Regions from separate parts of the Peribacillus sp. FSL K6-5616 genome, predicted to be linked through region 2. Evidence: riboswitches for the same ligand, from Rfam matches in the RefSeq annotation. Region 2 holds a riboswitch; each other region holds the start of a gene.
What was found. A riboswitch is a leader RNA that binds a small molecule or an ion and turns the genes downstream of it on or off. The one in region 2 is predicted to bind cobalamin.

Region 1: another riboswitch for cobalamin. It lies ahead of MHB45_RS08425 ((2Fe-2S) ferredoxin domain-containing protein); the one in region 2 lies ahead of MHB45_RS02975 (ribonucleoside-diphosphate reductase subunit alpha).
Region 3: another riboswitch for cobalamin. It lies ahead of MHB45_RS17910 (FecCD family ABC transporter permease); the one in region 2 lies ahead of MHB45_RS02975 (ribonucleoside-diphosphate reductase subunit alpha).
Region 4: another riboswitch for cobalamin. It lies ahead of MHB45_RS24015 (ABC transporter substrate-binding protein); the one in region 2 lies ahead of MHB45_RS02975 (ribonucleoside-diphosphate reductase subunit alpha).

The regions. Positions count from the first base shown of each region.
Region 1 covers NZ_JBBOYT010000001.1:1,768,045-1,775,515, reverse strand. Annotated here, with positions in the region: gene cobK (precorrin-6A reductase) at 1-215, opposite strand, end outside; gene MHB45_RS08435 (sirohydrochlorin chelatase) at 212-1,144, opposite strand; gene cobJ (precorrin-3B C(17)-methyltransferase) at 1,163-2,800, opposite strand; gene MHB45_RS08425 ((2Fe-2S) ferredoxin domain-containing protein) at 2,815-3,183, opposite strand; cobalamin riboswitch at 3,335-3,524, opposite strand; cobalamin riboswitch at 3,726-3,921, shown strand; gene MHB45_RS08420 (hypothetical protein) at 3,905-4,033, shown strand; gene MHB45_RS08415 (energy-coupling factor ABC transporter permease) at 4,097-4,840, shown strand; gene MHB45_RS08410 (energy-coupling factor ABC transporter substrate-binding protein) at 4,842-5,153, shown strand; gene cbiQ (cobalt ECF transporter T component CbiQ) at 5,140-5,916, shown strand; gene MHB45_RS08400 (energy-coupling factor ABC transporter ATP-binding protein) at 5,935-6,780, shown strand; gene MHB45_RS08395 (YozQ family protein) at 6,882-7,094, opposite strand; gene MHB45_RS08390 (alanine/glycine:cation symporter family protein) at 7,259-7,471, opposite strand, start outside.
Region 2 covers NZ_JBBOYT010000001.1:618,099-625,569, reverse strand. Annotated here, with positions in the region: gene MHB45_RS02990 (SulP family inorganic anion transporter) at 199-1,656, shown strand; gene MHB45_RS02985 (hypothetical protein) at 1,742-1,888, shown strand; gene MHB45_RS02980 (manganese-dependent inorganic pyrophosphatase) at 1,988-2,917, opposite strand; cobalamin riboswitch at 3,210-3,390, shown strand; gene MHB45_RS02975 (ribonucleoside-diphosphate reductase subunit alpha) at 3,529-5,826, shown strand; gene MHB45_RS02970 (ribonucleotide-diphosphate reductase subunit beta) at 5,872-6,924, shown strand; gene MHB45_RS02965 (flavodoxin domain-containing protein) at 6,896-7,333, shown strand.
Region 3 covers NZ_JBBOYT010000001.1:3,721,200-3,728,670, reverse strand. Annotated here, with positions in the region: gene MHB45_RS17930 (phosphatase PAP2 family protein) at 1-360, shown strand, start outside; gene MHB45_RS17925 (hypothetical protein) at 506-1,708, shown strand; gene MHB45_RS17920 (L-cystine transporter) at 1,810-3,198, opposite strand; gene MHB45_RS17915 (GNAT family N-acetyltransferase) at 3,495-4,004, shown strand; cobalamin riboswitch at 4,113-4,300, shown strand; gene MHB45_RS17910 (FecCD family ABC transporter permease) at 4,491-5,564, shown strand; gene MHB45_RS17905 (heme ABC transporter ATP-binding protein) at 5,561-6,328, shown strand; gene MHB45_RS17900 (ABC transporter substrate-binding protein) at 6,355-7,344, shown strand.
Region 4 covers NZ_JBBOYT010000001.1:4,938,649-4,946,119, reverse strand. Annotated here, with positions in the region: gene MHB45_RS24035 (hypothetical protein) at 1-13, shown strand, start outside; gene MHB45_RS24030 (DUF4145 domain-containing protein) at 174-848, opposite strand; tRNA gene MHB45_RS24025 (tRNA-Arg) at 1,047-1,120, opposite strand; gene MHB45_RS24020 (polysaccharide deacetylase family protein) at 1,351-2,199, shown strand; cobalamin riboswitch at 2,286-2,460, shown strand; gene MHB45_RS24015 (ABC transporter substrate-binding protein) at 2,633-3,604, shown strand; gene MHB45_RS24010 (FecCD family ABC transporter permease) at 3,567-4,622, shown strand; gene MHB45_RS24005 (heme ABC transporter ATP-binding protein) at 4,628-6,100, shown strand; gene cbiB (adenosylcobinamide-phosphate synthase CbiB) at 6,097-7,062, shown strand; gene cobD (threonine-phosphate decarboxylase CobD) at 7,037-7,471, shown strand, end outside.

The sequences.
Region 1 (7,471 bases), 1.1 Mb from region 2:
TGACTTGCATCGACTACAGCCTGAAAACCTTTTGCAGAGATTAAAGATGTCATATCTTCTGCAGATAATCGGCCAATCCGGGTGGATATCCCTGCATCCTGCAAACTCTTGGCCGCCGATTCGGTTACAACAGTTGCCAAAACCTTGAACCCAACCTGCTGCATCTCAATCGCTAATTCCCTTGCATCACTTGTACCCGCCAAGAACAAAATCATTTTGATGTCCCCACCGCTTGCCCATCATGATCGTGGTGATGATCATGGTCGTGATGGTGTTCATGGTCGTGATGGTGATCATGGTCGTGGTCGTGATCGTGATGGTGATGATGGTGAGCATGTCCATGTTCCTCGACATGTTTACGATAGTTTTCCAAATCACGCGCCCCGCTTGATTTGCCTTCACTGGCTTCAATTACTCGTTCTTGCAGAATGTTCTGTAAGGTTGGATGATATCCAAAATACTTTGCCAATATGAATTCTCGATCATGATATTGCTCTTGATAGCCTTTCAGCATATCCTCCATTCTTTCCATCAACACCCCAGTGAAGAGGAAATATGGCAGCATCACTATTTTTTTTGCCCCTAAGCGGATGCATCGTTCAATACCTTCATCAACGTGAGGGTCCGTTACACCCATGAAGGCTGTTTCGACCCATTTAACGTTTAATTTTTCCCATAATAATCGTGAAATTTTAAATATATCACTATTTGCATCAGCATCACTGCCGCCTCGGCCAATTAACAATATCGCTGTCTCTGAATGTTCAGAGGTCGTATCGAATCCCGCTTCCTCAAGACGGTCTGTCAGGATCGTCAATACATCATGGTGGACCCCGATCGTTTGGCCATATGTGAATTTCACTTCTGGATACTTGGTTTTCCCATCCTCTATTTCAGCTGGGATATGTAATTTCGAATGTCCTGCATGCAACAAAATGATCGGTATGACGATAACTTCAGTAGCCCCTCGTTCTACACAATTATCAATTCCTTTGGATATATTCGGTGCCGCAAATTCCAAGAAGCACGTTTCCACTAGGAAACGCCCGTCCATTGACGGAATCATATTTTCAATAAAATGACGGACTTCTTCATTTCCCGAAGCCAACCGGCTTCCGTGTCCTACGAACAAAACTGCTTTCATTTACTTTCCCCCTCTTGACTAGTCTTCACAAGGCGCAGGCTCTATGTTTATTTTGGGAGCGATGTCCTGATAAGAAAAATTCTGTATCTTTTTCGAACGTTTGAAGTATTTAAAAAGCCGCTCATTTGGATGGGCATTTTGCTTATACTCGCCGACAATGTCCGTGATCAGTTCTACAAGTTGTTCCGGTTCAATGCCTTCCGCTACCGGCTGACCCGGATGGGCTGTTCTTCCAACCGGTTTAGCTCCAAGAAATAAGTCGAACTTCCCTTTTCGGAAGACAATCCCGATATCATCCATCACAGCACTATAACAAGCCATCCCACACCCATTAAAGCCGATGTTCAGTTCCTTGGGCATGCTCATTCCGCCAAGCACCCGGTGTATTTCGTCCGCATAAGGAATGGATTCCGCTTTTTCACCATCACAGAAATCACAGGCTTTTAATGTCAGTACATCTCCAATCGGCGACAAAAGAAAGTTTGCTGATTGCAATTTCCCCGTAATGACTTCCGGATCCGTTGTCGGAATCTTTAAGACGATTTTATGATTTGGCGTGTATTCCATCGTTCCCTTTTCCCCGACAACTTCCGCAAGTGTCATCATTTGTTTGGGAGTGAATTGTTTATTCGCCACACCTGGACTAACGGCAAGTTCGAACACCGACTCCATTTTTTGCTGAACAACCGGCTTAATGGATTGCTGAACGGCTTGACCCTTGACTCTGGACAGAGCTTCCATTGCCATTTCAAAGGAAGCTTGCTTCTTTTCAGGTGCTTTTGTAAGTAAGCCAACTCCTCCAGCGGACTCGGGTAAGGCTTCTTGATCTAATGCCCACGGTTCCGCTTCTTTTTGCAGTCGCTGATGCGGCTTCAAAGTTTGCTTTTCCGAATTTAACGTATATTTTCTTTGATAGCCTCTCGGTGTGATGATTTTGTCGTCATATAAAAAGGTGGATGAATTACCGATAATGACGGTGGTCAACATTCCAATATCGTGATTCAACATATCCTTCAAATTGGTAATGACAATATCCTGCCTATCGCGATAAGCACTTTTCACCAACCCGACAGGTGTATCCGGCGAGCGGTAGCGAAGGAGAATTTTCTGTGTTTCAACAATTTGCCGGGTCCGCCTGCCGCTGCGCGGATTATACAGTGCAATGACAAAGTCTGCCATTGCAGCTGCTTCAACCCTTTTAGCGATCAGTTCCCAAGGAGTTAAATGATCACTGAGGCTGATCGTACACGAATCGTGCATGACGGGCGCCCCAAGTAAAGACGCACATGAGTTGATTGCTGAGATGCCAGGAATGACTTCTATGCCCACTCCAGTTTCTTCTTTCCAGCCTTTTTCAATCAATACTTCATAAACCAACCCTGCCATCCCGTAAACTCCGGCATCCCCACTGGAAATCACCGCCACTTTCTTTCCCAGCTCCGCTTGTTTCACTGCTTCCTGTGCACGTGATACCTCTTCGGTCATCCCCGTACTAATGATCGTTTGATCTGTTAGCAGTCCCTGAATGAGTTCAACATAAGTTTTATAACCAATGATGTAGTCACTTTCTTGAAGGGCTTCGACGGCACGTTTGGTAATGTGTTCAAAATTCCCGGGCCCAAAGCCCACGACGAATAATTTACCGTTTGTACTCATTAAGACATCTCCTTTTACGCTTTGTTCTTTGAAATACCCGTATGAGCAGGAAAATCTGGATTAGGGGTCATTTCCCCGTCTTTGTATTGATAGATCATCTGTGGAACAAACTCACCATCATCGATATTACTGACGATCTGCCGACCGAAATCAGGCGTTTCCACTCGATACCAGTTTCCTTGGGGATAGGCAATCACTACGCAGGCATCCTTACATCTCCCGTTACAGCGTGTCCTCGTTGTATGGATTTTCAGATCCAGTCCTTTTGAAGCAATTTCATCGCGAATCGCTTGGGTTACTTCTTCCCCGCCCTTTTTCATGCAGCTGCTCCCATTACAAATCAACAGATGCGTATTTGTACCCGTCAAGTTCCAAGTAGTCATTTTCTTCCTCCTGAGTTCAGGGAAAAGGCAAAATAAAAAACCTTAACATAAGAGTCAAGGTTTAAAAAAACTATATGAATGAGGAGCCAAAGGCAAGCTTGCCAAACCCTCCCAAAATCGTCATAGTCCTTCTACCTTTCCCTCCGAAAAGTATCATGCAATTTTAAAAGCAGGTTTCCTGGCTTACGCTTCATTTTACTTTGTCCCTTCCCGGCATCATGCCAGTGGCTATCGACAATTTCATCAGCGTTTACAGTAGCGGGGGCTGCATCGGATTTTCACCGATTTCCCTATTATCCCTTGCTTATTCACACAAGGGCACTTTTAAAATGAAATATTTGGTTTTATTATACATTTCCAACTAACTTAATCTATCATATAACAACTTTGTCAAAATTCAATAGTTTATTCCGACTGTTTAGAAAAGTTTAAACGTGTAAAACCAGTTACAATCCTTTCCTCGCAACAAACTTCGACCAAAAAAAAAAGATAGTGTAGCTGGAATTATTTCTTTATGGTACACTATACGAGAATTTTCTAAATAATTACATAAGTTTCATGGTGTTGAATTTCTCGGAATTCAGCTTAAAAGGGAAGCCGGTGAAAATCCGGAGCGGTCCCGCCACTGTAAAGGGAAGTTCCATTACTTTAACTTTAATCCACTGTCAAATGAGATGGGAAGGATGTAATGGGATGATGAACCAAAGCCAGGAGACCTGCCATGAAGCGTGAAACTGTTTCAGCCTACGAGGATGGGCGTGCGGATCAGGCAGAATGGCCCAAGGTTGGTTCATGCTGCAAAATTCCTGTTCATTACGCACTTCTTTCCTTTGAGAGAAGTGCTTTTTAGTTTGGGCGCCGCTTTTCTTCTCAAGATTGATCAGAACAATTAAAAGTGTTGAAAGGAGAAAGAATGAAAAGAACCAATTGGAAAATTATTTATTTTGTCATTTTACTGCTTTTTGTCCCGAAACGGGCATTGGCCATGCATATCATGGAGGGCTTTTTACCCATAGAATGGGCTATATTCTGGTGGGCCGTGTCGCTTCCATTTTTAATCTTGGGGTACCGGTCCATTAGGTCCAAAGTAAGGGAAAACCCAGAAACAAAAATGATACTAGGCCTATCGGGCGCATTTGTATTTATATTATCGGCCCTAAAGATTCCTTCCGTTACGGGAAGTTCTTCGCACCCTACCGGAGTTGGTTTAGGTTCCATACTATTCGGACCATTGGCCATGAGTGTCGTCGGCTCCATCGTTCTGTTATTTCAAGCTGTTTTACTGGCACACGGAGGATTGACGACATTAGGGGCCAATGCATTCTCCATGGCCGTTTGCGGACCGTTCATTGCTTACTTTGTCTTCAAGGGCGCAACTAAATTGGGGTGGTCTTTTTCACTTGCCGTATTCTTGGCAGCTGCTTTTGGGGATTTGGGCACCTATGTAGTAACTTCCGTTCAACTTGCCCTTGCTTTCCCTTCCGAGGTTGGAGGATTCATGGCCTCTTTCAGTAAATTTGCAGGGATTTTTGCCCTGACCCAAATTCCCTTAGCGATCAGTGAGGGGTTATTGACAGTCGTCGTGATGAATTTCTTGAAAAAATACAATCTAGGCGAATTGAAATTGCTGCGAGTTTTATCTAAGGAGGCCCGTTAATATGAAAAAAAGTTTACTGCTGCTTTTCCTGGTCGTCATTCTTGCTACCATACCGTTGATCACCCAACAAGGAACGGAATTTGGCGGTGCCGATGGCGAAGCTGAGGAAGCCATCACTAAGATCCATCCGGAATACAAGCCATGGTTCAACAGTATTTGGGAGCCGCCAGGTGCAGAAACCGAAAGCTTATTATTTGCGCTGCAAGCTGCAATCGGAGCCGGTTTCATTGGATACTTCATTGGCGTGATGAGACAAAGGAATAAGCAAACCAAACAAGAAATTCCCAAAAAATCGAAGCATGTTACTCATTGATAAATATGCCTATTTCAATGGGCTAAAGGATGTACATCCGTTGGAAAAGATGGTTTTTGCACTCTCCCTTTTGCTTTTTTCGTTAACGGTAAGGGATATGGCCGTTTCGCTCATCACTTTTACGGTGATGAGCGCTTTAATCATTTTTGCGGCAAAAATCCCGCTTTCTTATTATCTTAAATTACTTCTATTACCAGGATTTTTTATACTATCGGGAACCATTACCATCCTTTTTTCTTTCACTGGTAAATCCACTTCGATTTCGAATATATGGTGGTCCTGGAAGATCGGGAATTGGCAAATATTCATCAGCGATGACAGCTTTGGTACGGTGGCCAATTTGGTCACTGTCGTATTCTGCAGCATCAGCTGTTTATATTTCCTTACCTTAACTACACCCATTACCGTCATCCTATCCGTGCTGAGAAAACTTAAAGTGCCTTCGTTATTGGTCGATTTAATAGAATTGACCTATCGATTCATCTTTATTTTTTTAGATACGGCATTGGCCATTCACCAATCACAAGCTTCACGGCTGGGGTATGGTTCGTTTAGGAAAGGCATTCGATCTCTCGGATTACTAATTTCATCATTATTTTTAGGAGTATTGCAGCGCTCTGGACAGTTGACGATGGCCATGAACGCAAGAGGCTATCAGGAGAACCTTTCCTATATCGAGGATACTTACACCTATTCCTCACGCAATTGGCTGATCGCGATTGTCATACTAGGAAGCTTAATCCTTATTAATGGATATTTGTAAATTGGAGGCAACCCAACAATGGACGAGCATATTTTTCATATAGAAGGCCTCACCCATCAATTCGCAGATGGAACCTTCGCTTTAAAAGGACTTTCGCTAACGATCCAACAAGGTAAAAAAATTGCATTATTAGGCAATAATGGTGCTGGCAAATCGACTTTATTTCTCCATTTAAATGGTCTATTACAACCTACTGAAGGAAAGATCAGATTTAAGGGCAAGAAAATGAAATATGACCGGAAAGCATTATTATCATTACGAAAGCAAGTCGGTATCGTTTTTCAAGATCCCGACTCTCAGCTCTTTTCCGCTAATGTACAACAGGATATATCGTTTGGACCAATGAATTTAGGATGGGATAGAATTGCAGTCCAGGAGAAAGTAAATTGGGCAATGGCTGAAACGGAAGTAACCGAACTAAAAGATAGACCTACCCATTTTTTGAGCCTTGGGCAAAAAAAACGGGTCGCCATCGCAGGGGTACTTGCCATGGAACCCGATGTCTGGCTCCTGGACGAGCCTACCGCTGGATTGGATCCTTATTTCTCAAGACAGATCATGAATCTGCTGGACAGTATTCACCACCCTGACAAAACGATAATCCTCTCAACTCATGATGTTAATTTAGCTTACCAATGGGCTGATGAGGTCGTGGTCATGAACGATGGTAAGGTCATATATCAAGGGGACCCTGTTTCCGTTTTCCATGATGAAGACGTTTTGCTGCAGGCACATCTGGAGAAACCGTGGGTTTTTGAAATGTTTCAAGCCCTTCTTCAATCAAGGAATCTTGCAGAAAGGGACCTTTTCCCAAGAACGAAGGAAGAATTGCTTCAAAATTTGGAGACAGAAAAGATTTATTAATTAATTATCCCCTAGCTTCGGCTTTCCTGAAGCTAGGGGATCTAACCGATATATCTTAAAAATAGCGGGCGATAATCCTTCCTAAAACAAAAATCCCAGTATTACTTTTCTTCCTTTTCTTTTGTAATCTCAATATCTCTTCCATTTACATCATCAATGACTGCCTTTATCTCGCCTTCCGCATAAGTATCCGAGACTTGTTCGTGGGTTCGAGCCAGTCCAGAAGATAAAGGATCTTCCCGTTTATAATCGCTGACATCATATATTCTCCCGGCAACTTCTGAAGATTCATTTTTTGATTGCTTGCTATCCATTTTTTCACTCCTAGTTTTTAAATTATCATTGCAGTATTATAGACAAAGGTATTTTGTGTAAAAAACGAAGCAATATTCAATAATGATGAAAAAAGGAGGAAAAAGACAAAAAGCTTACAAGTAAAAACCCCTTTCAAGGACTTACTTGTAAGCTTAATGAGAATTTAGGCTTCCTTCTTCACATCCACATTATCGGATGGGTCACCCCAACATTCCACATTCTTCAAACCTTTAATATTGTTCACATGGAAAACTGGATTTTTCCCACTTTTCTTTTGCTTTTGATAATCCGCCAGTGCAGCAAAAGCAATTTTCCCTAGCAATGCTATGGCAATCAGGTTGATAATGGCCATAAGGGCCATAAGCAAGTCAGCCAG
Region 2 (7,471 bases):
ACTTCCCTCACTTGATAGCTCAATCACCTTTTGCACCAATTCTTCTCTCCTAAAGCATTTTTCCTTCGTACGATAAGATGAATAGCCCTCGATTTGTCGTTTATATTATCCATATAGATAGAATAAAGGACTCATGCTATAATTTAGTGCGTTAAAAAAGAAATGAACACACATATAAAAGAAAGAAGGAGTGTTTCTTTGAATACATCTGCATACAAAAAGGAATGGTTCGGCAACGTTAGAGGTGATGTTCTATCGGGAATTGTCGTTGCCTTGGCATTGATTCCGGAGGCGATTGCCTTTTCGATCATTGCTGGCGTTGACCCAATGGTTGGTCTATATGCCTCATTCTGCATTGCCATCGTCATCTCCTTTGTCGGCGGAAGGCCGGGAATGATATCGGCTGCCACTGGCGCAATGGCACTCGTCATGGTCGACCTTGTTAAAGATCATGGCTTGAACTATTTACTTGCTGCAACAATATTGACTGGTTTGCTGCAAATTTTACTAGGGGTTTTAAAAATCGGGAAATTAATGAAGTTCATTCCGAAGCCGGTCATGACTGGTTTTGTGAATTCTTTAGCCATCTTGATTTTCACGGCACAGCTCACCCATTTCGTGGGCGAAACATGGATCATGTATGTCATGACAGCCGTTTCATTAGCTATCATTTATCTTTTTCCGCTGATCACGAAAGTCATACCTTCACCACTTGTCGCCATCATATTCATGACGATAGTTGCAGTTACCACGGGGGCTACGGTGCGGACGGTTGGGGATATGGGGCAATTGACCGAAGCGCTTCCAATGTTCATGCTTCCAGACATCCCTTTGACCTTCGAAACTTTGGCGGTCATTTTCCCTTATTCCATTGCCCTTGCGTTTGTTGGACTGCTTGAATCGTTATTGACGGCTCAAATTGTCGATGAGATGACTGACACGGACAGTAATAAGAATAAGGAAGCCAAAGGCCAGGGGATTGCGAATATCATCGCCGGATGTTTTGGCGGCATGGCAGGATGTGCGATGATCGGCCAATCCGGTATCAACATTAAATCTGGTGGAAGGGGCCGGCTCTCGACATTTGTAGCGGGCGCATTCCTTATGGTATTAATCGTGGTATTGAATGATGTCCTTATCAAAATACCGATGGCTGCACTTGTCGCAGTCATGATCATGGTTTCAATCGGGACATTTGACTGGTCTTCCCTAAAGAGGCTCACTAGAGCTCCTAAGTCGGATGCAGCCGTGATGATCGTGACGGTCCTCATTGTCCTTTATACACATGACTTATCAAAAGGGGTATTTGCCGGAGTGCTTTTGAGCATGATTTTCTTCTCGGCTAAAATTTCTAAAGTGGCAGTAGAGAAAACGGCAGACATCCAGGCTAAGAAAATCACTTATCGTATCAGCGGACAAATATTTTTCGCTTCTGTCCAGGACTTTGTTTCAAAGTTCGACTTCAAGGAAAAAGCCGATGCAATCGTCATCGACTTCTCTCATTCCAAGATCTGGGATGCTTCAGCAGTCGGTGCTGTCGATACGGTTATTCTTAAATATCAGCTCTTGGGAATACCTGTCCAAGTCCAAGGACTCGATGAAGAAAGTTCGACATTGCTTGAAAAACTCGCCACCTCAGAAAGTAAAATATCTTAAAGAAGTAAAATTCTGCTGAATAGAAACTTTTCAAACCGACAAAATAGATAACATGAATCATTTCCTTTTGAAAGGAGCGAAAAGCATGACACCAGAACAGGATTATACGGCAGCAAATCTGTCACCGGATTTATTGAATGAACTTAAAAGCTTTGAAAGCAAACTTGGCGAGGAAGCCAATAAAGAATTGATTGTCATCGCCTATGAAAAAGAAAAGGAATCTTTAAATTAAGAAAAAAGACTCAAACACCCTTAATGGGATGGTTGAGTCTTTTTTTGAATGTACAGAAAAAGGGTGCCCATGTTTTTAATGAGCAACCCTTTTCCTGTATTATTTGCTGAATACGTCGGTTAAGACCGGCACGATTTGTTTTTTACGCGATACAACGCCTTCCAAGACGGCGATGTTATTGTTTAATGAAACGTCATATGCCTTTTCAACTGCATATGCCGCTTTACCAAGGGCCAAGGCAACGGAATCATTAGTCAGGATATCCGTTACGACGAATAGGAACAAGTCCAATTCCTTCACTGCGATGACCGCTTCAATCGCTGCTTCCAATTCAGCTTGCTTAGCAAGCACTTCGTTCGGATCAACAGCATTGACCTGTGCTATTTCCACTTTAGCCATTCCCATGGAGAATTCCTTTGCATCAAGAGTGATGAGCTGGGCAATCGTTTTGTCGCTTAAGTCAGCTCCCGCTTTCAACATTTCCAAGCCATATTTTTCAGCGTCGACTCCTGCAATGGCAGCCAGTTCCATTGCTGCCGCAACGTCTTGCTCCGTGCAAGTCGGGGATTTGAACAATAAAGAATCGGAAATGATGGCAGATAGCATAAGACCTGCGATTGCTTTAGGGACTTCAATGCCATTTTCTTTATAAATTTTATTTAAGATGGTTGCCGTACAGCCAACTGGTTCCGCACGGTAATATAATGGATCGCTTGTTTCAAAGTTAGCGATACGGTGATGGTCGATAACTTCCAACACACGGACTTGGTCAATATCTTCAGCACTTTGCTGGCGTTCGTTATGATCGACCAGGATTACGCCATCAGCTTCCCCTGAAACTTTTTCCACAAGACGGGGAGCATCGAATTTGAATTGGTCCAATGCATATTGAGTTTCACCATTCACTTCACCCAGACGAACTGGTTCAGCGTTGATACCTAACTGCTTTTTCAGATCTGCATAAGCGATTGCTGAACAGATTGTGTCTGTATCCGGGTTTTTATGTCCAAAAACTAATACTTTTTCCAAGATTTTATCCCCTTTTTCATAAATATTTTTCCGCGAATCCCCTCACCGCAATAAGGGAGAGCCACCTTTACTAGACACTTTATTTTAACACAAAATCCCGTAAAATCAGCGCTTGATTTATCCATTCCCCCATAAAATCTTTCATTCCCCTACCCTCTACCATCACTTTGTCAATAGATAAGGGTTGGTTTTTTTCAAATATATTAGTTGAATTATCATCGTATATGGCTTACGATAATATAAGCAGAAATACTAGATGTTGATTACATAAACAATTCCAATAACTATATATAGAATTTTTATAATCCAAGGTGCCAGTGATGGCTGAAAAGGGAATCCGGTGTAAACCCGGAACTGTCCCCGCAACTGTAAATGTGACGAAATGAGAAAACCACTGTATAGCTCTCTATACGGGAAGGACTCAAAGTAGGATGATCATGAGTCAGGAGACCTGCCTTGAATTTTTCACGTTTCTTATTCTTCGGGGATTGAGATGATGAAACGATAGTATAACGGCTATTTTTTCATGGCTCTTTTATTCTATCGTTTGATCCGCTCAATTCTTTGGGCGGTTTTTTTATTTTAGCGGAAGTTAACAAGGAGGATTATTAATGACTCAAACATATAACTCTACCATAAGTGAAAATGACACAGAAGCGAAATCCATCCAGCTTGAGACGTTATCGAAGGAATTCGAAGGCCGTCTCGATATGGAAAAGTTCAAAAGGCGTTTTACAAAATGGATTGATCGCAAAAGTGACTCAACCGAAGAACAGGCATCAAAAAAACTGATTCAGCTCGCTCTTGAAGGCGTGGATATCGATGCTCCGGATTGGACTTTCGTTGCTGCAGCAGAACTGTTGAATACAATGTATAGGGATGCACAAGCCAATCGAGGTTATGAAGGCAAGAGTTATGGCCCATTCTATGAGCTGATCACAGAACTCTCCCAGATATCGGAAGGTCAGCGTTATCCCATATATAAACCAGAACTGCTATCTTCATATACAAAAGCGGAAATTGAGGAATTGGGATCGGTGATCGACCCGGAAAAAGATAAATTATTCTCTTACATAGGCATCTACTTATTGAATGACCGCTATCTGGCCCGCCCAAAAAAGGACAAGGTCTTCGAACTGCCGCAAGAACGTTTCATGATCATCGCGATGGAAATCATGCGAATGGAAAAAACGGAGCACCGCCTGCAACTGATAAAAGAAGCATACTGGGCAATGTCCAACCTTTATATGACCGTTGCGACTCCTACACTCTCCAATGCAGGTAAAACACATGGACAGTTAAGCTCCTGCTTTATCGACGCAATTGAAGATTCCATTGACGGAATTTACCTATCAAACTACGATGCGGCAAAAGTATCTAAATTCGGCGGCGGTGTCGGTCTTTACGTCGGTAAGGTTCGCTCGCTTGGTTCCGATATCCGCGGTTTCTCTGGAAACAGTTCCGGCACTACGCCCTGGATTCGACTATTCAACCAGACAGCTGTAAGTGTCGATCAATTGGGTCAGCGTAAAGGTGCCATCGCGATTTACTTGGATGCCTGGCATAAAGATATCATGAGCTTCCTCGATTTGAAGACTCAAAACGGGGATGACAGATTAAAAGCACATGATATTTTTACAGGTGTATGCATACCGGATTTATTCATGGAGGCTGTACGCGACAGAAAAGAATGGTATCTTTTCGATCCGCATACCGTTAAGCAAACCCTAGGATTTTCACTTGAAGATCTTTATGACGAAAAGAAAGGCGAAGGAAGCTTCAGGAATCATTATGCACTTGCTGTCGAGGCCGCAGAAAATGGCACGCTTCCAAACTATAGCTTTGAAAAAATCAATGCGATGGACATCATGAAAAGCATCATGATTTCTCAATTAGAAGAAGGCGTACCGTATATGTTCTACCGCGATGAAGTGAATCGGAAGAATCCGAATAAACATAAAGGTATGATTTATTGTTCTAACCTTTGCACGGAGATTGCCCAAAACCTAAGCCCTTCGACGATCACGGATGAATATGAAACAGAAGATGGAGATGTTGTTGTGGTCCGTAAAAGCGGCGATTTCGTTGTCTGCAACCTTTCATCCATTAACTTGCCACGAGCGGTGGGCAGCGATGTTCTGGAAAGATTGATTCCCATTCAGATCCGTATGCTGGACAATGTCATTGATGTGAATAATCTTCCTGTCAAACAAGCATCCATCTCGAACAAACGGTACCGGGCAATTGGTTTAGGAACGTTTGGATGGCATCATTTACTTGCCACACAGAATATTTATTGGGAATCCGATGAGGCTGTTCACTATGCAGATGCTTTATACGAAAAGATCGCTTACTTAACTATCAAGGCATCCAACGAATTGGCCAAGGAAAAAGGATCTTACCCATATTTTGAAGGTTCTGATTGGCATACAGGGGACTATTTCGAACTGCGTGACTATACAGATCAAAAATGGCTGGATTTAAAAGCAGACGTGCAGGAGCACGGGACCCGTAATGGCTACTTAATGGCGATTGCCCCCAATTCATCGACAGCCAAAATCGGTAATTCCACGGATGGAATCGATCCTTTGTATGAAATTGAATTTTACGAAGAAAAGAAAAACTTCAAATTCAAGGTGACCGCACCAGGCTTGACGCCAAATACGTATGAATATTATAAAAAGACGCGCTTCAATTTGGATCAACTGGAAAGCATCAGGCAAAATGCAGCCCGCCAACGCCATATTGACCAAGCAATCAGCTTTAATCTGTATGTACACAATACAATCAAAGCGAAGGTCCTGTTGGATATCCATTTAACAGCATGGGAAAGCGGGTTGAAATCAACGTATTATGTTCGTTCGACGTCTTCCGAATATGACAATGCCTGCGAAGGCTGTTCAAGTTAACGTCAATCATGGCCCAGTAATCTATTCTTAAAGGAGTTTTCACGAATGAACAATCATATAAAAAAAATTCGGATGCTTGAACCGACGCATCCAACCAAGGCAACCGGTGTTTTCAAAGGAGAAGCTTCAGGCTTCCTCCTTTGGAACGATATTCAGTATGAAAAATTCTATGATACCTATACACAGCTCATCAATAACTTTTGGAAGCCTTCGAGCGTGAACATGATTCAGGATAAAAAGCAATGGGGCGAATTGGATGAAGATATCCAGGACGCTTTTCTCGATATCCTTACGATGATTGCTGGAATGGACAGTCTTCAAACGCCCACTTTAGTAGAGATCCTTCGGTACATCAAAGATCCGGCGGCAAAAGCTATCCTGGCCAACATGGCCCAGCAGGAATCGATCCATAATGAGTCTTATTCCTATATCCTTGCTTCCTTGATTCCGGTAGGCAAGCAAAAACAGCTTTTCGACCGCATTAAAGAACATCCTGAAGTGATTAAGCGTAACCAACCGATCGTTGATGCTTATCAAACGTTCGTGGACGATCCCAGCCCTCAGCATTTATTCGAGGCACTGATCCATTCAACGAACCTTGAAGGGATCTATTTCTATCTGGCTTTCGCCTTTTATTATAATTTAGGACGCCAAAATCTAATGACCGGTTCCGCTACGATGATATCCTATATTCATCGCGATGAAATGGTCCATTTCGATTTCATTGGCATGCTCGTTCAAATCTTGATGTATGAATATCCTGAGTTAAATAATGAAGAAAACACGAAGTTCATCTATACAACGATTGAAAAGGCAGTCGAACTCGAAAAGGAATGGTCTGAATATATGCTCGAAGATATCCAAACGAAAGCCGATCTCGATTTGGAAGAATTCAATGAGTACATTGAATATATCGCCAACAAACGATTACGGATGCTAGGCCTTGAAAATTTGTATAAAGAGTATGGCGAGAACCCGATGCCATGGATCAAAACGTTCGATGATGAATCCATCGGCCTTACCAAAACCGATTTCTTCGAACAGAAGTCAAGGACTTACAGTCAAGTAAATGCCAGCAATGGGTTCGATGAGCTGTAAAATCGCCATTGTCTATCATTCTGCCGGCGGCAATACAAAAGCGCTTGCCGAAGCCCTCGCTGCCCTTTTACCTGAGGCTTTCCTATATCGAATGAATGAATTCGATTTACGTACATTGCCGGATTACGATGCATTGATCGTCGGCACCTATACATGGGGCAATGGGGAGCTTCCCGCTAAATCAGCTGCCTTTTATAAAGAACTGGAACAGCTGCCTATTGCTCGCCTGAAAACGGGAGTCTTCGGCACTGGCGAAACCAACTATAATCATTTTTGTGGGGCGGTCGATCATTTCCGGGACATGCTATTTGCCAAGAGCCAGTTATTGGTGACATTGAAGATAGAACAGATGTATCAAGAATCAGACCTGCACAGACTTCAAAAGTTCGCCTCGCTATTCCAGAACTGACTGAAAGGGGATATGCGTTTTCGCATATCCCCTTTCAGTGTTTTTTTAAAACTCGGCTCCCTCAATCATAGCAACGGTAAGCATGAAGTATAATGGAGAAAAAAGGAGATGTTATCCAATAACTGAGAATGTAACCCA
Region 3 (7,471 bases), 3.1 Mb from region 2:
CAAACGACAGTTCCGCGTCCAGAAGTCGTGGGCAACGATATCTTTGCCCAGTTAATGCTGTTCATCTATAGTCATGATCAACCTGTCAACTGCCTCCCCAGCATACATGTACTGACCACATTCATCATGATGATTGTCGCCCATAAGCGGAAAGAAGAGCACAAATGGGAGTATGCCAGTGTCACTGCATTCGGAACACTGATCATCCTTTCCACGCTATTTACGAAACAGCATGCTGTATTGGATGTACTCGCAGGAACCCTCCTTGCATGCGGGGTATATGCAGCCGTCCAGTATACGTTCCATGCGCTACCTGGTTTTCAGGCCAATCATTACGCAGCGAGGCAAATTAAAAAGTGACCACAGGAAAAGCCACTGTAAGAATATTCGCTCCCGTGAGTTGATATATTACAGCGGCTTTTTTTATTGAATGGTTGGGCATTTATGTAAATTATATATGGTATTATGTTTTTAATCGAATGGAAACAGTGGAGGGAGGAAAAGAATGCCGCACCATCTTGATCGAATGGCTGAAGACTTGGTTAAAGCAAAGTTGGAAAATTATTGGCCGGGTTTTGAACTTGTTGCCTATGCAATATATGACAGGAGTAATGTTTATCTATTCAATCATCCTAAATTCAGTAACAATTCACCATGTACATATCATATTTTAAAGTGGGATACCGAGTTTACTGCTGACACAATCATTATGTATGAAGAATATCCCACAGCAATTGTTAATATGGATCACTATAAGGAATATGAAGATTTGTTTTCAATAACGGTTCATGAATTGTTTCACGGCTATCAATATATAAAGGATGAAAAACGGTTTCCCGATGAAATGCTGGGAATCACATATCCGCTGTCAAAAGAAAATGTGGAATTACGAAATCAGGAACGTACAAATCTTTATTGTGCAATGTTGGAAAATAACATAATAAAGAAGAAACAATACCTTAATGCCTTCATTGCCATAAGGGAAAAAAGAGCAGCCAAGATTGAAGAGTACCTGACATATGAAAATTTGATTGAAACCATCGAGGGACCTGCGTGGTATGTCGAATTGAAGGCTTACTCGGAAAAAAGCCCGCTTGATTACGATTCGGTTTTAAAAAAGTATGCACAACAACTAACAAACAAATATGAATCTACTTCTCGGATTAGAAGAAGTTGTTATAGTTCCGGTTTATTTATGTGTTTGTTACTGGAGGAGCTTTCACCAGGCTGGATGGAAAGTTTTTTTGATAGAGAAGAAACATTATATGACCTATTAAAACAGCAGTGCGGTGACTATATGGAGCATTCAATGGCTGATGTGAAAATAAGTCCTGAAACAGAGGAAGTCATTAGCTTTGCTATGGAAAAGAGAATGAAAGCATTTGAAGAGTTTAATGAACAAGCAGGCATTCATTTATATATTGAAGGGAAAATAACTGCTGATTCTTATGACCCGATGAATATGATCCCATTAGAAGATAGACTGTTACATAAGAGCTTTATAAAAGTAAGGATGAACAATGAGGATTTTCTTATTCAACAACCGGTTATTGCCCATGTTGATCATGGAATTCAAAATATAAATAAATTACATCTGATAATGGAGAATGAACCCTCTGAAACCAATGATTCGCTAACCATTGATGGCATTGGAGAAATAAAGGGAAGATATAAGAAACAAGAAAATGTCTGGCATGTACTTATTTAAAATGAATTTTATCTTAACTGGGTTTCAAGCATCAATCCCTTATTACTCCTATGTAAAAAAAGCATCGAACCTCCAATGGCAGGAAGTCCGATGCTTTTTTTTTACATTTCAGCTTCAATTTTCAAAGATGATTCTTCGCTGAACTGTTCTTTATCCAGGTCGCCCGTTATTTTACTAGTCAGAATACCGGAAGTCATGCTTCCGCTGACATTCACGGCCGTTCTTCCCATATCGATCAATGGCTCGACGGAAATCAACAGGCCGGCCAAAGCGATTGGCAGGTTCATTGCAGATAATACAAGGATGGCAGCGAATGTTGCTCCTCCGCCTACACCTGCAACCCCGAAAGAACTAATGGCCACGATGGCAATCAACATGGCGATAAAGGAAGGATCTAGCGGGTTGATCCCAACCGTTGGAGCGATCATGACCGCTAACATGGCCGGATAGATTCCGGCACAGCCGTTTTGACCGATCGACAAGCCGAAGGATCCGGCAAAGTTGGCAATACCTTCGGACACCCCTAGTTGTTTCTGTGTTTGGATGTTCAATGGCAGAGCGCCAGCACTTGTTCTTGAAGTGAAGGCAAACGATAATACTGGGAAAGCTTTTCTCAAATATACGATTGGATTCAATCCTGCAAGCATCAGCAATAGCAAATGGATGAGGAACATGACAATCAGGGCGACATAAGAGGCACCTACGAATTTCCCTAATTTCAGGATGGCATCCAAATCACTCGTAGCTACCGTCTTCGTCATGATCGCCAAGATCCCGTAAGGTGTTAAACGCAGGATCAATGTTACTACGCGCATGATGATGCTGTGCAATGTATCTACTATTTTAGCAAAAAATTCAGCGTGTTCAGGCTGTTTCCTTTTGACTCCTAAATAGGCAATCCCAAGAAATGCAGCAAAAATTACAACGGAAATGGTTGATGTCGGACGTGCACCCGTTAAATCAAGGAACGGATTGGACGGAATCAATTCAAGAATTTGCTGCGGCATCGTTTTATCCTGAATCGTACCGTATGTTTCCGATATTTGATCCCCGCGGCTTAGCTCCGCTTCCCCTTGCTCAATTTGAACGGCTTCCAAATTGAAAACAGTTGCCGATGTGATCCCGACAGCTGCTGCAATCGCAGTCGTTCCAAGCAGGATTCCGATGATCAGGACACTGATCTTTCCAATATTGCTAGTCAGTTTCAATCTTGTGAATGCGGATAAGATTGAAATGAAGACAAGCGGCATGACGATCATTTGCAGGAACTTGACATAGCCGGAACCTACAATGTTAAACCAATCGACCGATTTAACGATCGCCTCTGACTGAGGTTCATAGAAATACTGCAAAAGAAGTCCGAATACAATTCCTAAACCAAGTCCAGTAAAGACCCTTTTTGTAAAGGAAATATGCTTCTTATTCATGTAAAATAAAACGCCTAAAAGAACGAGCATTATGGCAAGATTTAAAAACACATAACCAATCATATATATTCCTCCTAATTCCGATTAACCAAATGAGAATAATAAATATCTGAAGCCTATGATACATCATCCGTTGATTTTTTACCAGAAGAAAATAATTTATTTTTGACTTTTCAAGTAATTCATGTATTTATCTTTATTCAGGAACTGGATTTGAGGGAACAATAAAGGGATGCTGGATCAAGCTAGGGTATAAATCTTCATCTATCTATTTATCAGGAAGGATAAGCCCTTTGTTTTCTTGAATGATAGATTAGGCCGCATAGGCTTAGCGTTTTTTTTGAAAGGGTGGAAGAATGATGGATATATACATTGACAGGCTTAATGAACGGGATGCACAAGCGTTATTTGCATATGAATGCAATAATAGAAGGTTTTTCGAACAAACGGTCCCAGGACGGGGTGATGATTATTATAGCTTTGGAACGTTTGGAATCAGGCATAAGGAATTATTAAAAGAACAAGAAGAGGCCATCTCCTCTTTTTATTTGATTAAGGATGGTTCAGGCATAATCGTCGGCAGGATTAATCTTGTGGATATCGACCCCGTCAATGGTACGGCTCATGTCGGTTATAGAATCGGTGAAGCGTTTACGCAAAAAGGGATTGCGAATGAAGCTTTAAAGCTATTGGTGAAGCTGGCGCCGGATTTGAATGTGACGCAAATACAGGCCAAAACGACAAGTGACAATATCGCCTCCCAAAAGGTTTTGGTGAAAAACGGTTTTGAACGGATTTCGATTAATGAGGAAATTAGTGCGGATTCGGGTCAAAAGCTAACATTCTTCCATTATAGTAGGAACCTTTAAATCCATTTTCTTCTATATAATAGAACGCACTCCATTTTTTTTATTGTGAAAAGAGGGGGAGTATACTATACTAACGTTGTATTTAATGTTTGGAAAATTTTGCGAAGTTCATATATTTGCCGCTGGGTGCCTTTGTGTGAACAAAGGGTAACAGGGAATCGGGTGCAAATCCCGAGTGGTCGCGCCACTGTAACCAAGGAGTTTTCTTTCAGGATGTCACTTGACCGTCAGTCAGGGAAGACGAAAGGAAATGTTGATCTGGAAGCCAGGAGACCTACCTAGTAGGCATCACCGATTTTTCCTTCGCTGAGAGGAGAGGTGTTCGAGAGTAAGAAAAGGCGGACTTAGGTCCTTCCTTATTTTTTTGCCTATACTCGTAACTCCATTCTTTGTTAAAAGGATTGGAGTTTTTTTGTGTTTTTTTTGAAGGAGGAATCATCATTGGAAGAGTCATTGGTTAGAAGCTCATTGAAAGAGAATGAGGATATGCTTGACCATTTTGAGAGAAATGCCAAGCGCAGGTTTCGTTTCCTGCTATTTTTCTTGCTTTGCATCCTTTTATTATCGATTACATTCGCTGTTACCCTTGGGCCAGTTAAGATGTCAGCAATGACGGTTTGGAAGATCGCCTTAGGGCATCTGCCTTTTATCGGTGATTCCCTGGAAGGGAATGGGAGTATCGCACAAGAGCGGATCATTTGGGATATCCGTCTGCCCCGTGTATTGCTCGGTGCGGTGGTAGGTGCGGGGTTATCCGTAGTGGGTGTCGTCATCCAGGCCTTGGTGCGCAATTCACTCGCAGATCCGTATATCCTGGGCATTTCATCTGGTTCTTCCGTTGCGGCAACCCTTGTCATTCTCTTTGGGGCGCTGCCTATATTCGGTCAATATGCGTTGTCATTCGGTGCCTTCCTGGGGGCCATGGCTGCGATGCTTTCCGTTTATTTATTGGCTCAAGTGGGAGGGAGAATCCAAACGACAAGGCTGTTATTGGCGGGTGTAGCCATTTCGATGATCATGTCTGCCGTCACTAATTTCATTGTCACACTCGCACCAAAAGATTCCGGCATCCGTGAAGCGATGTTTTGGATGATGGGCAGCTTAGCGGGTGCAAAATGGGAATACATACCGATTCCAGCGGTTGTAGTGCTTGGGGTTTCCTTGTTCCTTATCGTCCAATCCCGCTCCCTCAATATCTTATTGATGGGCGAAGAGGTCGCCGCGACGCTCGGGGTCAATATGGAAGCCTTCCGTAAAGTTCTGATTATCATGACTTCCCTTGTTACGGGGACTGTTGTTGCTGTAAGCGGCTCGATTGGGTTCATCGGTCTGGTCGTACCGCATTTGGCCCGGCTATTGGTCGGGACAGACCATAAACGTGTTCTATCATGCAGCATATTGATTGGCATGATTCTCGTCATTTGGTCAGATGTATGTGCCCGGCTGGTCCTGGCACCTCAAGAACTTCCGATTGGCGTTGTCACCGCACTTTGCGGAGGGCCATTCTTCATTTGGCTTTTGCGGCGAAGTTCATATTCATTTGGAGGTGGGGGAAAGTGAAATTAGCCATTGAAGAAGTGTCCTATTCAATTCTGGACACACCTATCATTGAGGATATATCCCTGCATATAAAAACTGGCCAGTTCGTTGGGCTGATCGGCCCGAATGGGAGCGGGAAATCCACTTTATTAAAAAATGCTTCCCGGATATTGGAGCCGCATACGGGATCTGTTCACCTCGACGGCCGAGACCTTTACCGGCTTACACAGAAACAAACAGCCCGGGAAATGGCGGTTGTCAGCCAGGAAACATCCCTGACCTTTGACTTTAGTGTACAAGAGATGGTTTGGATGGGACGCCACCCCCATAAGCGGTTATTTCAGGGAGATACGGAGAAAGATAGACGAATCGTCAATCATGCATTAGCTCGCGTCGAAATGAATGGATTTGAAGAAAGGAGTTTCATGAGCTTGTCGGGTGGGGAGAAACAACGTGTCCTTATAGCGCGTGCCCTTGCCCAGGAGGCGAACATCATCATCCTGGATGAACCAACGAATCATTTGGACATCAGGCATCAGCTCCAATTGCTGGACCTTGTAAAAAAGCTGGACGTTACTGTCTTGACTGCCCTGCATGATATAAATTTGGCAGCCATGTATTGTGATTATATATATGTCATCCAAAATGGCCAAGTGATCACATCCGGAACACCAGAAGCTGTCTTGACGACAACAATGATAAGGAACGTGTTCGGCGTGGAAACGGAAATCGGCATACACCCGGTCACGGAAAAGACGCATATCACCTTTTTAGCACATATATAAAAAACAATGGATTCGAGGGGAAATATATGACTGGTTACCGAAAGATTTTGTTAAGCATCAGTTTATTGGCAATGATGATATTGGCCGCTTGCAATAACTCCGAGGAAGCTTCAAAGGACGGAGGCAAACCGAGTGAAAAAGGTGGAAAAGAAACGGTGGTCATCACGAATCTGGATCATGAATCCACCTATGCAGAGGCCCCGAAACGTGCGGTTTCGCTAAATCAGCATGCGACGGAAATCATGCTTGCATTGGGGTTGCAGGATTCAATGGCAGGTACGGCTTATTTGGATGACGAAATTTTGCCAAAGTATAAAGAGGCCTATGAAACGGTGCCTGTGCTTTCCAAGGAATACCCATCAAAAGAAGTTTTCTTTGAAGCAGAGCCGGATTTTGCATATGCAGGCTGGAAAAGCGCCTTTACGGAACAAACATTAGGAACCGTCCAAGAGCTGAAAGAAGCCGGAATCAATACATATATCCATGAGTCTTCCAATACGTCAACACCGACTATGGAAGATGTGTATAAAGATATTGAGAATATTGGCCGCATCTTTCAAGTGGAAGAAAAAGCAGCGGAAGTCATCGGAGAGATGCAACAGGATATAAAAGAAACCACAGCAAAAATCGAAACGGCAGGCAAACCCAAAAACGTTTTCGTATATGACAGCGGTGAAGAAGTACCGAGAACGGCAGCGAAAAATAATTACATGACAGGGATCATTTCCATGGCTGGCGGCCAGAACATTTTTGGCGATACGGAAGGGGGATGGCCTGAGGTCAGCTGGGAAGAAGTCGTCGATCGGAATCCGGATGTCATTGCCATCATTGATTACGGCGACATCCCCATAAAGCAAAAAGAAACATTCTTATTAAATAAAAGTGAACTGGCGGATGTACCGGCCATTCGAAATAAAGCAATCATCGTGCTTCCTCTTTCAGCGGGCGCGGAAGGGATTCGTGCACCCATAGCCTTACGGAATGTAGCGGAAGGACTATATCCCGATAAGTTTTAAAAACCGACCAGGCGGATGATGAACAAAAGACCCGAATAATCGACATGAATGAAACATGTCCTTGTTCGGGTCTTCCTATATCAATTAGAAGGATAATAGGATTGGTATCTTGAATAATTTGTATGGC
Region 4 (7,471 bases), 4.3 Mb from region 2:
CTGGTATAGATAACATCACGATGTCATTGTCGATTACAAACACAAAAAAGCTCTCTCCTCAAAGGTTAGTGCTTTTTTGTGAATTATTAGATTATACAGCTCAAAAGAAGTTGATGTCCTTCAAAATAAAAGACACCCAATGAATGGATGCCTTTTTTATATGTTCAAGGAGTTTAAGCCTCTTTTTTATTCAAATCAAATTGTTCCTGAATTCTTATTAATTCTTTCGGTATTACATAAACATAATCCAAAATAATTCTTGTGAATCGGATTAAATCATTAATTATGTGGATATCGAATTCTACATTCTCTTCATGAGCAGCTGCATTTCCCAAGTCTCTAATTAAATGTGATACTTTATCCAAAACTTTAGGAATTATTGCCTTGTCTGATAAATCAACTAACTTTTTATATAATGTTTTCCCCTCAGCTTTCTGATCATAGCAAAGCATTTCTAAAGTTCTCCTTAGCCCAATGGCACACATTACTCTATCTACATTTTTAGTTTTAAGCGCTGATTCAAATGCACCCTTTATCCTTTCAGGAACGTACTTCAAGTCTCCTGTTTGTATTGGGTAGAGAATATTCTCTGTTTCAATAACCCGTCCTTTATGGTCCTTTATCCCATCAAATGATTCTATAGATTTAAGAGTAACCTTTGAACACACAGGACATTTATATAATGTATACGAGGTATCATATACTGCCCAAGGAACTTCCTCATTATATTCTGGGTGGAAAGTGTATTCAAATTCTTGGTCATTGTGTTTTGCAACAATTTGCATAATGGTTTCGTTTCCACAATGAAGACAAAGAAACGGTTTGGGTGAGTAATTAGTATTTGTCATTTAGTTCTCCCTTTATGTCGATAAATTAGAAATTCGACAAAGGGAGAGAAATTCCTTTAAAATTAAAGCACCCATGACCGGGCGCTTTAATTAATGAAATACTCATTTTCGGCAAAATAAACTGTTATATAAAACATTTGAAATCATATAAAACAGAAAACCCCTTAATATATAAGGGGTTTTTACTGTCTGTATTAGCGTCCCAGATAGGAATCGAACCTACGACCTACAGCTTAGGAGGCTGTCGCTCTATCCTGCTGAGCTACTGGGACATATATTAAAGTCGACGACTTATTTATTATATTTCTTATAGGCAAACTTTTCAAGCTAATAGCACATACTTATGAAAAAAAATCCTCATAAATGTTTAGCGCATCGCTAAGCTCGCGTTTTTCCTCTTTTTTCATCAAATGGAATACTTTATTGTTCATTGGTTTTCTGGTACTATTATACTATAAAAAAATCAGGAGAATGATAGGGGAAAAATATAGAGTTTTAAAGGATGGCGGCATTGCTGGGGATTTTGATTTTACCTGGAAGCACACAAGGGGTTTTAGAGGGGATAGGCAAAAAGACGGCTGCACCGATTGCGGAAGATGACATTGAAGTGGCCGAAGCGGCTGAGAATGGGACCGGGCAGGATCCGGAGGGACAAATCGATACGGGAGACTGGATAACGGCCGAGTCCCCGGTCCAGCTTCCGATATTGATGTGTCACAGCATTTCCCAAGGTAATGGCCTTCGGGTTCCAAGGGAGGAATTTCGATCACAAATGGCTTGGCTTCGGGAGAATGGTTACTATACATTATCCCCTGAAGAAGCATTCCTCGTTTTAACCGAGAATCGGATGCCAAGTGAGAAGTGCGTCTGGCTTACTTTTGATGATGGCTATACAGATAACTACACGGAGGCTTTCCCGATATTAAAAGAAAATGATATGAAAGCAACTGTCTTCATGATCGGGAAGTCCATAGATAAAGGTCATCACCTGACTGAAAATCAAATGTTGGAGATGAGCAGGGATGGGATTTCAATCGAAAGCCATACCATCAACCATTTGGAGCTGACCCGCATGACGGCAGAGCAGCAAGAAGCGGAAATGGTTCAGTCGAAGGTGCTGTTCGACCGTATCCTCGACCAGGACACGACAGTGCTTTCCTATCCGGTTGGCCGGTATAACGAAGAGAGTCTCAAGCTGTCAGAAGAAGCTGGATACAAAATGGCAGTCACTACCGAACCTGGGGGAGCTTCAAGCGACCAAGGGATGCATGCTCTGCATAGAGTTCGGATTTCACCGGGGTTATCGATCAATGGGTTTGCGTCGCTGATTGAACATGCTTCAAAGCATTGAAGGCGGAAGGGTCATTTCGCACTTGTTCAGAAAAATCATATAATAATCGATTCTTACATGGTGTATAATGAAGGCAGTGAAAATTATATACATATGAACGATTTGGTGTCTTAATGACTTAAAAGGGAAGTTGGTGAAATGCCAACGCGGTCCCGCCACTGTATATGGGAGCTGACGGCTGTGTACCACTGTATGAGATATGGGAAGGTGCCGTTGACGATGACCATGAGCCAGGAGACCTGCCAGAATTCGTACACCTGTAACCTACGCGGATGGGAAGGTGTGTGGCAGACCCTAAGATAGAGTCCGTATTGATATTGTTGCCATGCAAGCATCTTCCGTTTAACGGGAGATGCTTTTTGTTTTGGGGGCATCTTCCAGGATTGGTTTTCTCTGTTAGGTATGAAGAAATTAAATAAAAAGATTGTGGGGAATGAAAATGAAGAAGATTTTTGGTCTGATACTGTTAATGTTACTGACTGCAGGCATGATGGTTGGCTGCGGTGGTGCTGCTGATGAAGGAAAAGAAAAGGAGCAAACGAATCATGCTCAACACGAAGCTTTCCCGATTACGATTAAAGATGCAAGTGGGGAAAAAGTAACGATAGAAAAACAACCGAAGAAAATAGTTTCGTTGATACCAAGTAATACGGAAGTGGTCTTTGCACTTGGTTTGGGTAAAAAGGTCGTTGGTGTTTCCGACAATGATAATTACCCGGAGGAAACGAAAGAAATTCAAAAAGTTGGCGGAATGGAAATGAACACGGAGCTGATTGTCTCGATGAAGCCTGACCTTGTTCTTGCGCATGCATCAAGTGCCCATAATTCGAATGAGGGTTTACAGCAGCTTAAGGATGCTGGAATAGATGTCCTCGTAGTCAATGATGCACAAAGCTTTGACCAAGTCTATGATTCTATTGAAATGATTGGACAGGCAACGGGTGAACATGACAAGGCAAACGAAATCGTTGCGGGTATGAAAACGAAGCTAAAGGATATCGAGGAAAAAGCCAAATCCGTAAAGGAAGAGGATAGGAAGACCGTTTTAGTGGAAGTTTCGCCTTCACCGGAAATATACACACCGGGAAAAAATACTTTCATGAATGAGATGCTTACTATTATTTCAGCGGATAATGCTGCTGCCGACTTGGACGGTTGGGCAAAGATTGATGAAGAGTCGATGATTGCTGCAAATCCTGATGTCATCATTACAACGTATGGTTATTATACGAAAGATGCAGTAAGTGAAGTGAAGGGCCGAAAAGGATGGCAAGACGTAAATGCTGTTAAGAATGGCCAAGTCTTTGATGTCCATTCTGACTTGGTGACCCGTTCCGGTCCACGCTTGATAGAGGGAGTAGAGGAACTTGCCAAATCAGTCTATCCGAATCAATTTAACAACTAAATGGGCGTTTGCTTATTTGATTGCGTTGTTCATTTTGTTATTCGCAATGACGATAGGCATTTCCTTTGGTTCGGTGCCAGTACCGATTCCCGTACTTATACAAATAATCGGCAAGGAGATTTTACACTTGCCGATTTCTGCCGATCCGGATTTGATGCTAACGAATATCGTGATGAACATCCGCTTGCCGCGGGTGCTGCTCGCTGGTTTGGTTGGGGCATCACTTGCGATTGCGGGTGCGGCTTTTCAGGGACTGCTCCGGAACCCGCTCGCTGATCCTTACACATTAGGTATTTCATCAGGAGCATCGGTCGGAGCCGTTTTGACAATATTCTTGAATATATCACTGCCATTCATCGGTTTATATACCCTTCCGGCATTGAGTATCTTATGTTCAGTGCTCACGATGCTCTGCGTACTGACTTTTGCAAAAAAAATGGATCGATCGATGAAAGTGGAAACGATCATTTTAACGGGAATCATTTTCAGCTCGTTTTTAAGTGCCTTCATTTCATTGATGATTGCGCTGACGGGTGATGAATTAAGACAAATCATCGGCTGGCTGATGGGAAGCGTCTCAATGCGCGGATGGAATTATATCGTAATCATTTTGCCGTTTTTTATCATTGGTTCGTTGACCTTGATCATGAATACAAGTGAATTGAATGCGATGACTTTCGGGGAAGACCGGGCAAAACACTTAGGTGTGAATGTCAAGCGGCGGAAAATGTGGATCTTGATAGCCGGTTCGACATTGACAGGGGCAGCCGTTGCCGTTTCAGGGGCGATTGGTTTTGTAGGATTGGTCATTCCTCATTTTGTCCGAAAGATTTGGGGACCTGACCATAAACATTTGCTTCCGTTGTCATTGTTGATAGGAGGCGGATTCTTGATATTGGCCGATTTTGTAGCACGAACGATCATTGCCCCATCGGAACTGCCGATCGGGGTGATCACCTCACTTATCGGGGCACCTGCATTTGCGCTGATTTTATTAAAGAGACGGAGAGAAGGGTAAAACGGATGCTTGAAGTAAAAGGGTTAACAGGTGGATATCACAACAAAGCTGTTTTGGACTCTGTCTCTTTTGATGTACATAAGGGGGAATTATTCGGGATTCTTGGTCCTAATGGCAGCGGGAAAACGACGCTTTTAAGTATGCTTAGCGGGGTGCTCGATTATAAAGGCGGAAGCGTACGGATAAGCGGCAGGGATTTGAAGGATTATTCGTCAAAGCAACTTGCACAGGTCATTGCCGTGCTCCCTCAGCATTCCTCATTAGCTTTCTCCTATACAGTAAAAGAGACGGTCTCACTTGGGCGATATGCCCATCAATCAGGTTGGTTCCATAGTTGGTCCGCAGAAGATGAATCGATTGTCCAGCGGGTGATGGAACAAACGGGAGTAGCTGATTTTCAGGATCTTCATTTTGATCGATTATCAGGAGGGGAAAGACAGAGGGTCCTGCTGGCACAGGCCCTTGCCCAAGAGCCGGAAATCCTTTTTTTGGATGAACCTACGAACCATTTGGATCTTTCCTATCAAAAAGATCTTCTTGATCTAATGAGGAAAATGGCAAAAGAGCAGAAGTTGACCGTTATTTCAATTTTTCATGATTTGAATTTGGCTGGATTATATTGTGATCGGCTTATGCTGCTTGAGAAAGGGCGGATTCAGGTTGTTGATGTGCCGAATGAAGTGCTTCAACAGGAACGGATTCAGGGTGTATATCATACGACAATCGAAAAACACCCACATCCCGCCCTTCCGAAACCGCAAATGTTCATCGTTCCGGAAAAGCATGGCCAGGATACTATCCCGTTGGAAATTGATGATTCTTATTTGACAGTCGGATTTGAGATGATTCAATTGAAGTCTCCGATCCCGCTTAGAACGATGTCTTCTGGAGTGACTGGTTCGGGGACGGGCTGGCATAAGTATTTTGTGAATAGGCACGTCCATCATGGTTATGATTGCGAGGATCATCATGTTGAAATGGCCGACTATTTAACAACTCATGGTTTTGAGCCACAGGAAACGGTAGGGATGATGACAGCTGTCTTTCTCGATACGGTCGCAAGCAAGCTATTAAGAGCTGAAGATTTCTCGGTTTTTATCATTGTGACGGCCGGTGTAGGGAATGCCATCGACGCTTCATTAGCTGACCGGCATTCTTGGAGTTCCGCACCAGGAACGATAAATACATGGATATTCGTAAATGGGCATTTGGCAGAAGAGGCATATATCCACAGTATAGTGACTGCGACCGAGGCAAAAGTAAAAGCGCTTCATGATTTGCATGTCATGGATAAGGTGACAAATACTTGTGCAACAGGAACATCGACAGACAGCATGTTGATTGCGGCAACTCAAAGAGGGGCAAAGCTTCAATATGCAGGCACCATCACTCCGTTAGGGAAGCTGATCAGTCGCGGTGTATATGATTGTACAGTGGAAGCCTTAACGAATAATCGGAAACGGATTGAGGAATTATGATTTATCATCATCTTTTTGCGGTTACGCTGGCGTTCTTCCTTGATTTATTAATTGGAGATCCGCCAAGTTGGCCGCATCCAGTCAAATGGATAGGAACGATGATTAGCAAGTTGGATCTGGCATTAAATAAAGGGGAATATAAGAAACGGAAAGGGCTCTTCATGTTGATCATCGTCCTATCGGCGGTGTTATTGATTACAGTTCTTACCGTTTATTTGGCTTATCTAATCCATCCGCTTGCAGGTATCCTATGGGAAGCTTTTGTCATTTCCACAACGATAGCTCAGAAGGGCTTGAAGCAAGCTGGGATGGATGTTTGCCTTCCGCTTAATGAACGGGATTTCCCTGAAGCGAGGGTAAAGCTTTCCTATATCGTTGGCCGTGATACGGCTGAGCTTGATGAACCAGAAATCGTCAGGGGCACCGTGGAAACCGTAGCGGAAAATACCAGTGATGGGATTACAGCGCCATTATTTTGGGCAGCTATCGGCGGTGCGCCGCTCGCGATGGTGTACAGGGCGATTAATACCTGCGATTCCATGGTAGGGTACAAGAATGATAAATATGGGCAATTCGGCTGGGCTTCAGCCAAGCTCGATGATATCGTCAACTGGATACCCAGCCGCCTCACCGGCTTCCTGATGTTGCTGAGCTCGAAATCCGGCTATCATGGCTTCGGCGTCAGGTGGAAGATATTATTCAATGACGCAAAAAAACATCCAAGCCCGAATAGCGGGTGGTGTGAAGCAGGCGTTGCGGCCATTTTGGGAATCCAGCTTGGAGGCCGGAACATGTACAAAGGAATTGTTTCCGACCGTGCGAGGATGGGAGTTCCGCTTGTTCGATTGGAAGCAAAACATATACCACAAACGATTACCATCATGCATCGGTCATCTTTTCTATTTCTGCTGATGCTATGGCTAGGGGGACTTATTCTTGACATTACCTTCTCATGGCTCTAATCCTCATTATCTTTATGAAGCGCTGGAAATCGAAATGCCTGAATCGGTTCTCGACTTCAGTGCTAACATCAACCCATTGGGTCCGCCTTTACGCATAAAGGAACAGTGGTCTGGGTTTTTCGAAGGGATCCTTCAATATCCAGATCCGCATGCCATTGAACTGACAAAATCAATTGCAAAAAAAGAAGCACTTCCTGAGCAATCCGTTTTGATGGGGAACGGTGGTGCTGAAATCATCATGCTGGTAGCGAACGGATTAGCCAATCAAAGGGTGCTGATCATACAGCCGGCATTTGCGGAATATGCTGAAGCTTGTTTGGCAGCAGGCTGTAAGGTCGATTTTCACCAGCTTGATGCTCCTGGGTGGCAATTGGACCTGGAACGATTGATTCCGCGATTACCCGAATAT